DNA from 3 places in the Rouxiella sp. WC2420 genome. Region 1 is predicted to be linked to each of the others. Evidence: predicted binding sites of a transcription regulator. Region 1 holds the regulator's gene; each other region holds the start of a gene.
The links. The regulator PurR, encoded in region 1, represses purine synthesis genes. The targets are predictions, from matches to a motif close to CANGCAAACGTTTGCNTG.
Positions count from the first base shown of each region.

Region 2: carA (glutamine-hydrolyzing carbamoyl-phosphate synthase small subunit) is a predicted target of PurR. The motif match lies at 1,796-1,813, and genes of this name have one in related genera.
Region 3: serA (phosphoglycerate dehydrogenase) is a predicted target of PurR. The motif match lies at 1,968-1,985, and genes of this name have one in related genera.

Region 1 is NZ_CP165628.1:3,411,265-3,415,964, reverse strand. Features, by position in the region: gene punC (purine nucleoside transporter PunC) at 1-454, opposite strand, end outside; gene punR (DNA-binding transcriptional activator PunR) at 624-1,526, shown strand; gene purR (HTH-type transcriptional repressor PurR) at 1,572-2,597, opposite strand; gene AB3G37_RS15745 (C40 family peptidase) at 2,986-3,897, opposite strand; gene AB3G37_RS15740 (Grx4 family monothiol glutaredoxin) at 4,315-4,662, shown strand.
Region 2 is NZ_CP165628.1:4,625,156-4,629,855, reverse strand. Features, by position in the region: gene AB3G37_RS21330 (porin) at 1-123, opposite strand, end outside; gene dapB (4-hydroxy-tetrahydrodipicolinate reductase) at 738-1,559, shown strand; gene carA (glutamine-hydrolyzing carbamoyl-phosphate synthase small subunit) at 2,058-3,206, shown strand; gene carB (carbamoyl-phosphate synthase large subunit) at 3,223-4,700, shown strand, end outside.
Region 3 is NZ_CP165628.1:800,439-805,138, reverse strand. Features, by position in the region: gene AB3G37_RS03830 (5-formyltetrahydrofolate cyclo-ligase) at 1-520, shown strand, start outside; gene serA (phosphoglycerate dehydrogenase) at 598-1,836, opposite strand; gene rpiA (ribose-5-phosphate isomerase RpiA) at 2,205-2,864, opposite strand; gene AB3G37_RS03815 (LysR family transcriptional regulator ArgP) at 3,053-3,955, shown strand; gene AB3G37_RS03810 (oxidative stress defense protein) at 3,957-4,682, opposite strand.

The DNA.
Region 1 (4,700 bases):
AGGCGCCGACTAGCGGGGCCAAAGCTGGAGAGAGCGCCACCAGCGGCATGATGCTGGCAAAGGTGCGCTTGGCTACCTCAGAAGAGTAGCGATCTACGACGAGAGCCTGCCAGCTTACCGCCGCTGCACAAACGCCGACTGCCTGTAAAAAACGCAGCACCAGTAACAGTTCGCTACTCTGTACCCAAATCATCCCCAGACAGCTCATTGAGAACAGGCCCAGCCCGCTCAGCAAGATCGGGCGGCGGCCAAAACGATCCGACAACGGGCCCCAAAACAGCTGAGCGACGGCAAAACCGCCAAGGAAAATGCTCAGGCTTGAGCTTATGGCGCTGGCTGAGGTCGCCAGGTTTTCCTGCATGCTGCCAAATGCGGGCAAATACATATCGGTGGCTAAAAAGCCAAGCATGCTCAAGCCGGCAAGATAAAGTAAAAATCCAAATGAGGGTTTCATGATGTTCTCTTATTAATCTAAAAAGCAGTCAAAAGTATCGTAGGGTACTTGAAGCACGGGAGTGTATCTGCTTGGCTTAGTGGTTGTGAAACGTTAATATTTGCACTATGCGATTAAAAAATTTGAAAGCAGAAGGGTGAAGTGATGTGCAAGCAGAAAGGAGGGCGGCATGTGGTCTGAATATTCACTGGAAGTGGTGGACGCCGTTGCCAGAAATGGCAGCTTTACTGCCGCCGCGCAGGAGCTTAACCGAGTTCCATCGGCTATTAGTTATCAAGTGCGGCAGTTGGAGGAATGGCTGGCCGTGCCTCTGTTTCACAGACGCCATCGTGATGTAGAGTTGACACCTGCGGGTCGGCTTTTTGTTGATGAAGCTCGCATACTTATCAAAAAAATGCTATCCACCAGGCGTCAATGCCAGCAGGTGGCCAATGGCTGGAGCGGGCAGCTGCGGGTTGCCGTTGACCGTATCGTCAAGCCGCGCCGAGTCAGGCAGCTGGTGGTCGATTTCTATCGCGCTTTTCCCGATACAGAACTGCAGATTCAGGGCGAAGTATTTAACGGGGTTTGGGACGCGCTGGCAGACGATCGTGCGGACGTCGCTATTGGAGCCACTAGCGCAGTGCCGGTTGGCGGCCGTTTCAGTTTCCGCGACATGGGGACACTGCCGTGGCACTGTGTGGTCAGCGCAAAACATCCTTTGGCCGAGCAGCAGCAGGCTCTGGACGACGAAGCATTAAGACCTTACCCTGCGCTATGTATTGAAGATACCTCAAGAAACTTGCCTAAACGCGATACCTGGACACTGGACAATCAGCGGCGGCTAGTGGTGCCTGACTGGACCTGTGCGATTGACTGCTTATGCGAGGGGCTGTGTGTCGGCATGCTGCCAGTGCACATGGTAGAAAGGGAAATCACCGAGAACAAGCTGGCGGTGTTGAAATTGGCTAACAGTTTCCCCGAGAGCCCTTGCTGCCTGACTTGGGACCAGAAAAATCACTCGCCTGCGCTGGACTGGCTGCTCAATTATTTAGGTGACAGTGAAACGTTGAATCAGGAGTGGTTGAGGTAAAAACACGCCTGTAAGAGCAGACGTGTTTTAATTGCAGGGCAGAAATTAACGGCGATAGTCGCGGAATGGACCATCGGCAACCGAGCGCCTTTCAACCAGTTTCGGTTTGACTTCGATAGTCTGCTGAACTTCGCGTTTGCTGATAATGCGGTCGAGCAGCATAGTAAAGGCCATTTCGCCCAGACGCTCTTTCGGCTGATGAACCGTAGTCAGTGCCGGAGAGAAATAACGCGCGTTTCGCAGGTTATCGTAACCCATCACCGAGATATCTTGCGGAACGCGCAGGCCCATTTCATCGGCAGCGCAGATTGCGCCCATCGCCATTACGTCACCGCCGCAGAATACGGCAGTAGGTCGCTGTTTCTGATTGAGAATCTGTTGCATTGCCTGATAGCCAGATTCTGGTTCAAAATCACCCTGCACGACCCATTCATCGCGAACTGGAATATTCGCTTCGCTCAATGCTTTCAAGAAACCACGATAACGACCGCCGCCGGTGTTGCGGTTCAGTTGTCCCGGGATCGCGCCAATGTCACGATGACCGCGTTCGATAAGATAGCGGCCAGCAAGATACCCCCCCGCAAAGGCGTTATCGATAATTGAGTCAGTGAAGTCATTCTGTGCTTCGCCCCAGTCCATAACGACCATCGGGATCGAGCGGTACTCTTCTAACATTGCCAGCAGTTCATCCGGGTATTCAGCACACATTACCAGCAGGCCATCGACGCGCTTTTGCGCCAGCATCTGTAGATAGGCTTTCTGTTTTTCCAGATCATTGTGCGAATTACATAAGATAAGCGTATAGCCTTTGGCGAAGCAGCTGTTCTCTACAGCCTCAATAACTTCTGCAAAGTAGGGCGCTTCGCTTGAGGTCGCCAGCAGTCCAATGGTTTTTGTATTATTAACCTTCAGACTGCGCGCTACGGCACTCGGGGAATAGTGCAAATCTTTAATGGCTGCGCGGACTGCAGCTTTGGTTTCTTCGGCGACGAAACGGGTTTTATTGATGACGTGCGACACGGTTGTAGTCGAAACACCTGCGCGCTTAGCGACATCTTTGATCGTGGCCATGTAAAAATCACTCCTGAACTAACCCTTTCCAGCACGTTAGTTTTTTGTTAATCGTTTGCCTGCGTGCATTCAACTGCGTAAATCATTTTATGCAGTCAAATCGTTGGATGGTTCCAGGAGGGCCTGAAAGAAGCGTCGGTCAACTACGGCCGGGCACACAGCGTGGTAACCGCTAATTTTCTCTTATATCTTAAAAAAGGGGAAGCCAAATTTGTGTTTTCGCCTTAACTCAGCGCATTGAATGGCTTAAATGAGGGAATGAGGAAACAAAAAGGGCGATTTCTTATCGCAGAAATCGCCCTTGACTATTTTATCTATTCCGCCGACGGCGTTAAATTTAAACCATTCGTTAAATGCTATTCACAGGTGTTAAGCGAGAAATCATTATTTAACGAATCGTTTTTGGCGTCATTACGCGGCGTGCACCTACATAGTGATCTTGCCAGTAGTTATCTGCCAGATAACTGATTTTGATGTCTTCTCCGGTACGCGGTGACTGAATAAACTTACCGTTTCCGAGATAAACACCTACGTGATCTGCTGCGCCGCGTTTGGTAATTCTGAAGAACACCAGATCGCCTGACTCAAGCTCACCACGTTGTATCGGGGCCGCGTCGCGCAAATGGTACATTTCATTGGCGGTGCGAGGCATTTTAATGCGCATCAAATCTTTGTAGGCATAATAAACCAGGCCACTACAGTCGAAACCGGTACTCGGTGAGGTTCCACCCCAGCGATAAGGTTTGCCAACTTGGTGCATCAGCTTGTTCATCGCGGTTTCTTTGGCATGTAGATACTTTTTCTTGTGTGCCGCGCTTAGTGTAAGGGGGGCGCAAGTATCGGCTTTTGCCTGGTGCTTACGATGTCGCCCGTAAGCTTTTTTTCCGTCTTTCGCACAAACCACATTAGATGTGGTGGCAAGAGAACGGGTAATTGATGTTATTTCTTTTTTCGGCTTTTCAGTTTTGTGACTTGCAAGTCGGGCTGCTACCGGTTTTTCGTTCTTTCGTCGCACCAACTTAGTGCTGGTAGGGTGCTTGTGCTCAACCGCGGCTTTGGCATGAACAGGTTCTTTGGTCTTGCTATGTTCTTTGGCTTTTGATTGTTCTTTGACCGGAACAATTTTTGACTTTTTATTGCTTCTGGCTACAACTTTTCGCTTTCGTCGCTCATCAGGTTTTGCCTGACTAACGTGCTTTTCTGCCTGTTGAGCAGAAACACGATTCGTTGGCGAAGCATGCGCCAAATTCAAAAAAAGCTGGGTAAACAGCAGCACAAAAAGCGTAAACATTAAACGCATGGCGTCGCTACCAATATTAGGCCGAAGTTAAACATCTAAAGATGTCCCAGTATTCCCCAAAAGCGGGAGACAAAACAGCACGAATTGCTTCGATTCTAATTCATATTGTGAGTAAAAGTTAATAACTTTTTTTCAGCGCGTTTTTTAAGCTATGGCGCTGTAAAATTAACCAATATTCATAGGGTTAAACTCACATCATTCAAAAGATCCTTAAATGATCGAGTGGGTTAAAGTCACAGAACAAAAATGTTATTCTATATGCATCTTTATTTTTGCACTGTTTTAACAATCAGGGATACTATCACTGACATTAGAGCGATGCATCCGTTTAAGACATAAAAACCCTATAAAAATTGGTGTTTTTATTAAATAAGTAATGACCGTGACAGCCAATTACTGGCTTGAGGAAGCAATAAAATGACCACTACTATTGAAAAGATCCAACAGCAAGTTTCCGAGAACCCAATTCTTCTTTATATGAAGGGCTCTCCAAAACTGCCAAGCTGCGGTTTCTCTGCTCAGGCCGTGCAGGCACTTTCTGCCTGTGGTGAGCGTTTCGCATATGTTGATATTCTGCTAAATCCGGATATCCGTGCCGAGATGCCAAAATTTGCCAACTGGCCTACTTTCCCACAGCTGTGGGTTGACGGTGAGCTGGTCGGCGGTTGTGATATCGTGATTGAAATGTATCAGCGTGGCGAATTGCAGCAGCTGATCAAAGAAACGGCTGAAAAATATAAGTCTCAGGAAGAACAGCCTGAGTAATGGCTTGATTATACGTCGAGGCTAGTTCTACCCTGCGT
Region 2 (4,700 bases), 1.2 Mb from region 1:
AAGGCGACTCAGCAGATCATAAGGTTGAGGATCTTGTTTAATCAGTTCAATTTCAGCCTGTGCTGCGAACGATGCGCCACCCAATAGCAGGCCTGCGACAACCGTTTGTGAAACCCTATTCATTCTAAATTTCATACTGACTCCAGGTGCCATTAATCTGCTGGCAGCCTAAGTTCCCTAGTTATGCACGAGGGGGATTAACGAGCATTTAACAGCTACCTGGCAATTTGCCAAATTTAAAAATTGGTCTCAATTGCACGGTTAACTGATGATTAAAGAATAAATAACTAATTCAAGATGTTACCGCGCTTATAGTTCGGCTTATTTAATTTTGCCTTTACAATAATTGCACGACTTAGAATTAGTTGGCTATTTAGTAGCATAACGGTTGTGCAAAATCCAATAACGAAATATGAATTATTTATATCAGCGCACATAAATTGATCCAGTTGGCGACAGTTTGTAGCAGGAAAAACTGCGTTTGGATGATTATTCAGTTGACTGCATGATTATTCATTGAGGCGGTGGAGAGTGTTTGCAGCGTAAAAGTGCTGATTTATCTTGTCGTTGAGAGGACAAGTCCGACATTATCGCCTAAAGAGCGAAATAGATTTACTGATGCTGGCGCGCCTGTAACATAATTTTCTAATTATGAGGCAATTTCACTAGCCGTGGCGGGAGTGGGTCGTTAACCTGACTCTGTTTTACGGCAGCACACATTAATAAAGAGAGAAATTATGAGCAAAGCTGATATCCGCATGGCGATTGCCGGTTCCGGTGGGCGCATGGGCCGCCAGCTAATTCAGGCCGTACAGCAGGCTGAAGGCGTAGTACTGGGCGCGGCGTTGGAACGCAAAGGTTCTTCATTAGTTGGCACCGATGCAGGCGAACTGGCGGGCGTGGGCGTAGCTAACGTGATCGTAAGCGATAGCCTGGAAGCGGTAGTGGAAGATTTCGATATCTTGATCGACTTTACCCGTCCTGAAGGCACGCTGGATCACTTGAGTTTCTGCGTTAAGCACGGCAAAGGCATTATTATTGGCACCACAGGGTTTGACGACGCCGGTAAGGCTGCTATCAAGCAGGCTGCAAGCAATATTCCGGTAGTGTTTGCCGCTAACTTTAGCGTTGGCGTCAACGTAGTGCTTAAACTGCTTGAGAAAGCCGCCAAAGTCATGGGTGACTATACCGATATTGAAATCGTAGAAGCTCACCATCGCCATAAGGTCGATGCGCCATCTGGCACCGCATTGGCTATGGGTGAGGCAATCGCTGGTGCGTTGGGCCGTGATTTAAAAGACTGCGCAGTGTATGCCCGTGAAGGTTATACCGGCGAGCGCGATCCGATGAGTATCGGTTTCGCCACCATTCGCGCAGGCGATATCGTTGGCGAACATACTGCCATGTTTGCTGATATTGGCGAGCGTGTCGAGATTACTCACAAGGCTTCCAGCCGCATGACCTTCGCAAATGGCGCTGTTCGTGCAGGAAAGTGGGTATCATCGAAGAAAAATGGTCTATTTGATATGCGAGACGTCTTGGGTCTCGAAGATTTATAAGTTTTCCCAACAATCGTGATGTGGTTGTTTAATCATAATGTTTTGATAAAAGGGCAGTTTTTTTATTGCCCTTTTCTTTTTTCATTAAAATAGAGGATTGGCGTGGTTTTTATATTGAAATGACTATTACTATTGTTTTAGGACAGAATTTTTACCGTATTGGTTAATTAATAATCAGGTCATTTCCTTCAGATCGTCTAGACTGCTTAAAATATCCAGATTTCCAAACAAACCCCTTCGCAAACGTTTACTATGCATACTTATCCTGTCCTTTTATCGCTATTTGACACTCATTTACTTGAGTGGTGCAAAAAACAGTAAAATAATGGTGCTTTTGGTGGACAAACTCTGCGCCCATCATTAGAATGCGCCCAATTTGCCAAAAATTAGCTTTTAGGGTAGAAAAATTACCACTCTGAGTGCAATTTTTGCATTGATTAGGTCACCGGATCTGAATTAATATGCAAATATAATGATTGATTATTCTTGGAGGATGCTTTGATAAAGTCAGCGCTACTGGTTCTGGAAGACGGAACCCAATTCCACGGTCGGGCCATCGGGGCAGAGGGAACGGCAATAGGGGAAGTGGTCTTCAATACGTCGATGACCGGTTATCAAGAAATCATCACTGATCCTTCCTATTCCCGCCAGATCGTTACTCTTACTTATCCCCATATCGGCAATGTCGGCACTAACGCCGCTGATGAAGAATCCTCCGCAGTACACGCTCAAGGCCTGGTAATTCGCGACCTTCCTCTGATTGCCAGCAACTACCGTAATGAAGAAACCCTTTCTGACTACCTCAAACGTCACAACATTGTAGGCATCGCGGACATCGATACGCGTAAGCTGACTCGTTTGCTGAGTGAGAAGGGCGCGCAGAACGGTTGCATTATTGCGGGCGACGCGATTGATGCTGCATTGGCGTTGGAAAAAGCTAAAGCTTTCCCGGGCCTAAAAGGGATGGATCTGGCTAAAGAAGTCTCCACGCAAGAGTCTTATAGCTGGCAACAGGGTAGCTGGACTCTTGAAGGCGATTTGCCGGAAGCGAAGAAAGCTGAAGATTTACCCTTCCACGTTGTGGCTTACGATTACGGCGTGAAGCGCAACATTCTGCGCATGCTGGTTGACCGCGGCTGCCGCCTGACTGTTGTTCCGGCGCAAACGCCAGCGGAAGATGTGCTGAAACTCAATCCAGACGGCATCTTCCTGTCAAACGGACCGGGCGACCCTGAGCCGTGCGATTACGCCATCGAGGCTATCAAGACTTTCCTGACCACCGAAATTCCGGTGTTTGGTATCTGTCTGGGTCATCAGCTGCTGGCATTGGCAAGCGGCGCGAAAACCTCGAAAATGAAATTTGGCCATCATGGTGGCAACCATCCGGTTAAAAATATCGATAACAATACCGTGATGATTACTGCACAGAACCACGGTTTTGCGGTAGAAGAGGCGAGTCTGCCAGCCACGCTGCGCACCACGCATAAATCACTGTTCGACGGTACACTGCAAGGTTTGCATCGCACCGACAAGCCAGCGTTCAGCTTCCAGGGACACCCTGAAGCGAGCCCGGGTCCGCACGATGCAGCACCCTTGTTCGACCACTTTATCGAACTGATCGAAGCTTACCGTAACAGCGGCAAATAATTAACAGGAGCAGATAATGCCAAAACGTACAGACATAAAAAGCATTCTGATTCTGGGCGCGGGTCCGATTGTTATCGGACAGGCCTGCGAGTTTGACTACTCAGGTGCTCAGGCGTGTAAAGCGCTGCGCGAAGAAGGTTACCGCGTTATTCTGGTGAACTCTAACCCAGCTACCATCATGACTGACCCGGAAATGGCCGATGCAACCTACATCGAACCTATTCACTGGGAAGTTGTGCGTAAAATCATCGAGAAAGAGCGTCCAGACGCCGTGCTGCCTACCATGGGCGGCCAGACTGCGCTGAACTGTGCGCTGGAACTTGAGCGTCAGGGCGTGCTGGCAGAGTTTGGCGTGACCATGATTGGCGCGACTGCCGATGCTATCGACAAGGCAGAAGACCGTCGTCGCTTTGATATCGCGATGAAGAAAATCGGTTTGGGCACTGCTCGTTCAGGTATTGCTCACAACATGGAAGAAGCGCTGGTTATCGCGGCTGACGTTGGCTTCCCATGTATTATCCGTCCTTCCTTTACCATGGGCGGCACGGGCGGTGGCATCGCTTACAACCACGAAGAGTTCGAAGAGATTTGTACTCGTGGTCTGGACCTGTCACCCACCAAAGAGCTGCTGATTGACGAGTCGCTGATTGGCTGGAAAGAGTATGAGATGGAAGTGGTTCGCGATAAGAACGACAACTGTATCATCGTCTGCTCTATCGAAAACTTTGACGCAATGGGCATCCACACGGGTGACTCAATCACCGTGGCGCCTGCGCAGACGCTGACTGACAAAGAATATCAAATCATGCGTAACGCCTCATTGGCGGTACTGCGTGAAATCGGCGTTGAAACCGGTGGCTCAAACGTGCAGTTCTCGGTTAACCCGAAAGATGGCCGTCTGATTGTTATCGAAATGAACCCGCGCGTGTCGCGTTCTTCCGCTCTGGCCTCTAAAGCTACCGGCTTCCCGATTGCTAAAGTCGCGGCCAAGCTGGCGGTGGGTTACACCCTCGACGAGCTGATGAACGACATTACCGGTGGCAAAACTCCGGCCTCGTTTGAACCGTCTATCGACTACGTTGTGACTAAAATTCCTCGCTTTAACTTCGAGAAATTTGCCGGTGCCAACGACCGTCTGACTACACAGATGAAATCTGTCGGCGAAGTGATGGCAATTGGCCGTACTTTCCAGGAGTCGATGCAAAAAGCACTGCGCGGTCTGGAAGTGGGCGCCAGCGGTTTTGACCCCATTGTGAACCTGGAAGATCCAGAATCGTTGACCAAAATTCGTCATGAGCTGAAAGATGCCGGTTCTGACCGTATCTGGTACATCGCTGACGCTTTCCGCGCCGGTATGTCTCTGGACGCTATCTTCAACCTGACCAACGTTGACCGCTGGTTCCTGGTGCAGATTGAAGAGCTGGTTCAGCTGGAAGGCCAAGTGGCACAAGGCGGCATTAACGCACTGGATTACGGTTTCCTTCGCGTCCTCAA
Region 3 (4,700 bases), 2.6 Mb from region 1:
GCAACAGCAAGTCTTTGCCTTTCAGGCAACTCAGCGTATTGCCCGTCATCCCAAAGTTCAGCAAGCTAAAACGCTGTCAGTGTTCCTGTCGTTTGATGGCGAACTCGACACTTCTCCGCTGATCGACCGCCTGTGGCAAGACGGCAAACGACTGTGTCTTCCAGTGCTGCATCCATTCACCGAGGGACATTTACTGTTCTTAAACTACCGTCCTGGCACCAAACTGGTACGGAATCGTCTGAATATTTTCGAGCCGGAGCTGGACGTTCGCGAGATTTTGCCGCTCGGCGAACTGGATATCATCCTGACACCGCTGGTCGCCTTTGACTCAACCGGTCAACGGCTCGGCATGGGCGGTGGCTTTTACGATCGCACCCTGCAAAACTGGCGCGAAAAAGGCCCCTATCCGATCGGCATTGCCCATGACTGTCAACAGGTTGACACACTGCCTAGCGAAGAGTGGGACATTCCGCTACCGGAAATTCTCACCCCAAATCACAGCTGGCAGTGGATAAGCTAAACGCTGGAATGCAAAAAGGGCCTCAATTGAGGCCCTTTTGTTTTGCTTAACAATTTTTAGAACAAGCGTTAAGCAGATTAGTACAGCAGGCGAGCACGAATGGTGCCCGGAATGCCTTTCATCAGCTGCAATGCGGTGTCGACCGTTTCAACGTCGGCTTCAACGTCGATAACCACGTAGCCCACTTCAGGGCTGGTTTGCAGATACTGAGCGGCAATGTTGATACCCTGCTCGGCGAAGATTTTGTTGATGCTGGTCAGCATGCCAGGACGGTTTTCGTGGATGTGCAACAGGCGACTGGCATTTTTGCCGTGCATCGGCAGCGAAGCTTCCGGGAAGTTAACCGCTGACAGCGTTGAACCGTTGTCAGAGTATTTCGCCAGTTTACCCGCCACTTCCAGACCAATACCTTCCTGCGCTTCCATGGTAGAACCACCAATGTGCGGAGTCAGGATCACGTTATCGAATTCACACAATGGTGAAATAAACGGATCGCTGTTAGTCGCTGGCTCTTCAGGGAATACGTCGATAGCCGCGCCAGAAAGATGCTTGCTGCGCAGCGATTCACACAGCGCCGGGATATCAATAACCGTGCCGCGTGAGGCGTTGATCAGCAGTGAGCCCGGTTTCATCTGTGCCAGCTGTTCTACGCTAATCATGTCTTTGGTATTAGCGGTTTCTGGCACGTGCAGGGTCACGACATCGCTGGTATTCAGCAATTCATTCAGTGTCGGGATCTGTTGCGCGTTGCCCAGTGGCAGTTTGCTTTCGGTGTCATAGAAGAAAACGCGCATGCCCAGGCCTTCCGCCAGGATGCCGAGCTGAGTGCCGATGTGGCCGTAACCAATGATGCCCAGACGCTTGCCACGCGCTTCATAAGAACCTACAGCAAGTTTGTTCCAGATACCGCGGTGTGCTTTGGCGTTGGCTGCAGGAATACCACGCATCAGCAGCAGCATTTCACCCAGCACCATTTCTGCTACAGAACGGGTGTTGGAGAACGGCGCGTTGAACACGGGAATACCGCGCTTGGTCGCAGAGTTCAGGCTTACCTGGTTGGTGCCGATACAGAAACAACCGACGGCAACCAGTTTTTCAGCAGCGGCAAAGACTTCTTCGGTCAGTTGGGTACGGGATCGGATCCCTACGAAATGAGCATCACGGATCGACTCTTTCAGCGCTTCGGTATCCAGCGCTCCTTTATGAAATTCAATATTGGTATAACCAGCGGCGTGAAGGGTGTCGATCGCACTTTGGTGAACACCTTCAACCAGCAGAAACTTAATTTTGTCTTTTCCGAGTGATACTTTTGCCATTTCCCGACCCTACTGTTTTATTCATACCGGCAGTAATGCATACCGAAAGTGATTTTCATGCTGAATGCAGACTTCAGAAGTCACTGCTTTATGCAGTTCACAGTCAACATAACAAAATTTTTGCGTGGGGCAATACAAACGATTGCCTGCCCCATAGCACAAGCCCTGAGCGGCTTGGCATTTTTCAGAACTAAACACTCACAATGCAGGCCATGCCGGAGGTAAACATTAAAACTGCGCAGTTATGTGACATAAGTCACCAAATTCGCCGCTTTAAATAAAAGATGATTCAATCTAAAAATTATCATCTTCATAACATTGCATTATGGCTAGCCATCAAGGCAGAGCTTCTGCTTATCGAAAAACGACTATTTAACGATTTTTTTAACGCCGTCCGCCGTACCTACCAGCGCGACATCTGCACCACGATTGGCAAACAGGCCGACGGTTACCACACCGGCAATGCTGTTGATCTTGTTTTCCAGCGCGATGGCGTCGAGGATTTCCAGATTGTGCACGTCGAGGATTACGTTTCCATTGTCAGTGACGACATTCTGTCGATACTCCGGCAAGCCGCCAAGTTTGACCAGTTCACGAGCCACGTAGGAGCGAGCCATCGGAATGACTTCAACCGGCAGCGGGAATTTACCCAGCACGTCGACCTGCTTGGAGGCGTCAACGATGCATACAAACTTGCGCGCGATGGCAGAGATGATTTTTTCACGAGTCAACGCCGCGCCGCCGCCTTTGATCATCTGCATGTGGCCATTGATCTCGTCGGCACCGTCAACGTAAACGTCTAACTCATCGACTTCATTGGTATCAAAAACGTGAATGCCGTAGGCTTTAAGCTTGGCGGTCGAAGCTTCGGAACTCGACACCGCACCTTCAATCTGATGTTTAATCGAAGCCAGCGCGTCGATAAAGTGCGCCGCCGTTGTCCCGGTGCCGACGCCAACAATAGTACCCGGCGTGACATACTCCAGCGCAGCCCAACCTACCGCTTTTTTCAATTCATCTTGAGTCATAATGATTTCTCTCTGGCAAACAACCCGACGTTGTTGAAGTGTGAGTAGTATAAAGCAAGGCTCGAAGGAACGGTGAGCAGACTCTCACAGGAAAAGCATAAGATTTTGTGCGCCACAAATTTAAACAAACTGTGGCATAGTGTCTGAATATGTACTAAATCCCGAACGAGCCAAGGAATAGATTTTCGATGAAACGCCCAGACTATAGAACGCTGCAAGCGCTGGACGCCGTGATCCGTGAACGCGGTTTTGAACGCGCGGCACAAAAGCTGTGCATTACCCAATCCGCGGTTTCGCAACGAATTAAACAGTTGGAAAATTTATTTGGTCAGCCTCTGCTGGTGCGAACCGTGCCGCCTCGACCGACCGAACAGGGTCAAAAGCTGCTGGCGCTGCTGCATCAGGTTGAATTACTCGAAGAAGAGTGGCTCGGCAGTGACAATACGAATGACAGCAATGACACGCCGCTGCTGCTGTCGCTAGCGGTCAATGCCGACAGTCTGGCAACCTGGCTGTTACCGGCGTTGAAATCCGTATTGGTCGACTCGCCAATTCGTTTAAATCTGCAGGTTGAAGACGAAACCCGCACCCAGGAACGCCTGCGTCGTGGTGAAGTGGTAGGTGCAGTCAGTATCCAGCCGCAGCCGTTACCGAGCTGCCTGGTGGATCAACTCGGAGCGCTAGACTACCTGTTTGTAGCCTCAAAAGGTTTCGCCGAACGCTATTTCCCCAACGGCGTCACGCGTTCTGCACTGCTGAAAGCCCCCGCGGTGGCGTTTGACCATCTTGATGATATGCATCAGGCATTTTTACAACAAAACTTCGACCTATCGCCGGGCAGCGTGCCCTGCCATATCGTGAACTCGTCCGAGGCTTTTGTGCAACTGGCGCGCCAAGGCACCACCTGCTGTATGATCCCGCATTTGCAGATTGAGAGAGAGTTGGAAAGCGGTGAGTTAATCGATTTGACGCCGGGATTGTTCCAGCGTCGTATGCTGTTCTGGCACCGATTCGCGCCGGAAAGCCGCATGATGAGAAAAGTCACTGACGCCCTTTTGGCACACGGGCGTCAGGTTTTACGTCAAGACTGATTTACTTTTCGTTCTTCAGCTCGAAAACAACATCGACCTGATCGTCAAAGTGAATGCTTTGCTGCTCGTAGGTTTGAGCGGCATCACTTTGGCCCGCAGCGTCAGCAGTTTTATACATTCTGGCGACCGGCATCGGCTGATAATTGGCGACGTGATAGCGAATGCTGTAAACCTGCCCAAGCTGGCTGTGGAAACCTTCAGCCAGCGCTTTCGCCTGCTGGGTGGCGTTATCAATCGCTTTCTGACGCACCTGATTACGATAGCTGTCTGGATTGGCAACGCCCAACTCTACCGCACGGATCTCGTTCAATCCTGCACTCAATGCCCCGTCCAGCAGTTCGTTAAGTTTATCTAGCTGGCGCAAAGTAACCTGCACTTCACGCACCGCACGATAACCTTTCAGCACGCTGCTACCGTCTTTCAGGTAGTTATAGTCCGGCTGAGTACGCAGGTTGGCGGCATTGATGTCTTTTTTATCGATCCCGTTCTTTTGCAGGAAGGCAAAATACTCGGCAACGCGCTGATCGGCCTGTTTCTTGGCAGAAGCAGCGTCTTTCGCAGAAACATTGACTTCAATAGCCAACGTCGCAATGTCCGGAACGGCATCGACGCTAGCTGTACCTGAAGTTACCACATGCGGTCCCTCTGGAACTTCAGCAGCCTGAAGTGCAGCGGGCAGTGTCCCTAATCCCAACATAGCGGCCATAGCCAATGCTTTCAATTTCACAGTGTTTCCCTCATTCAT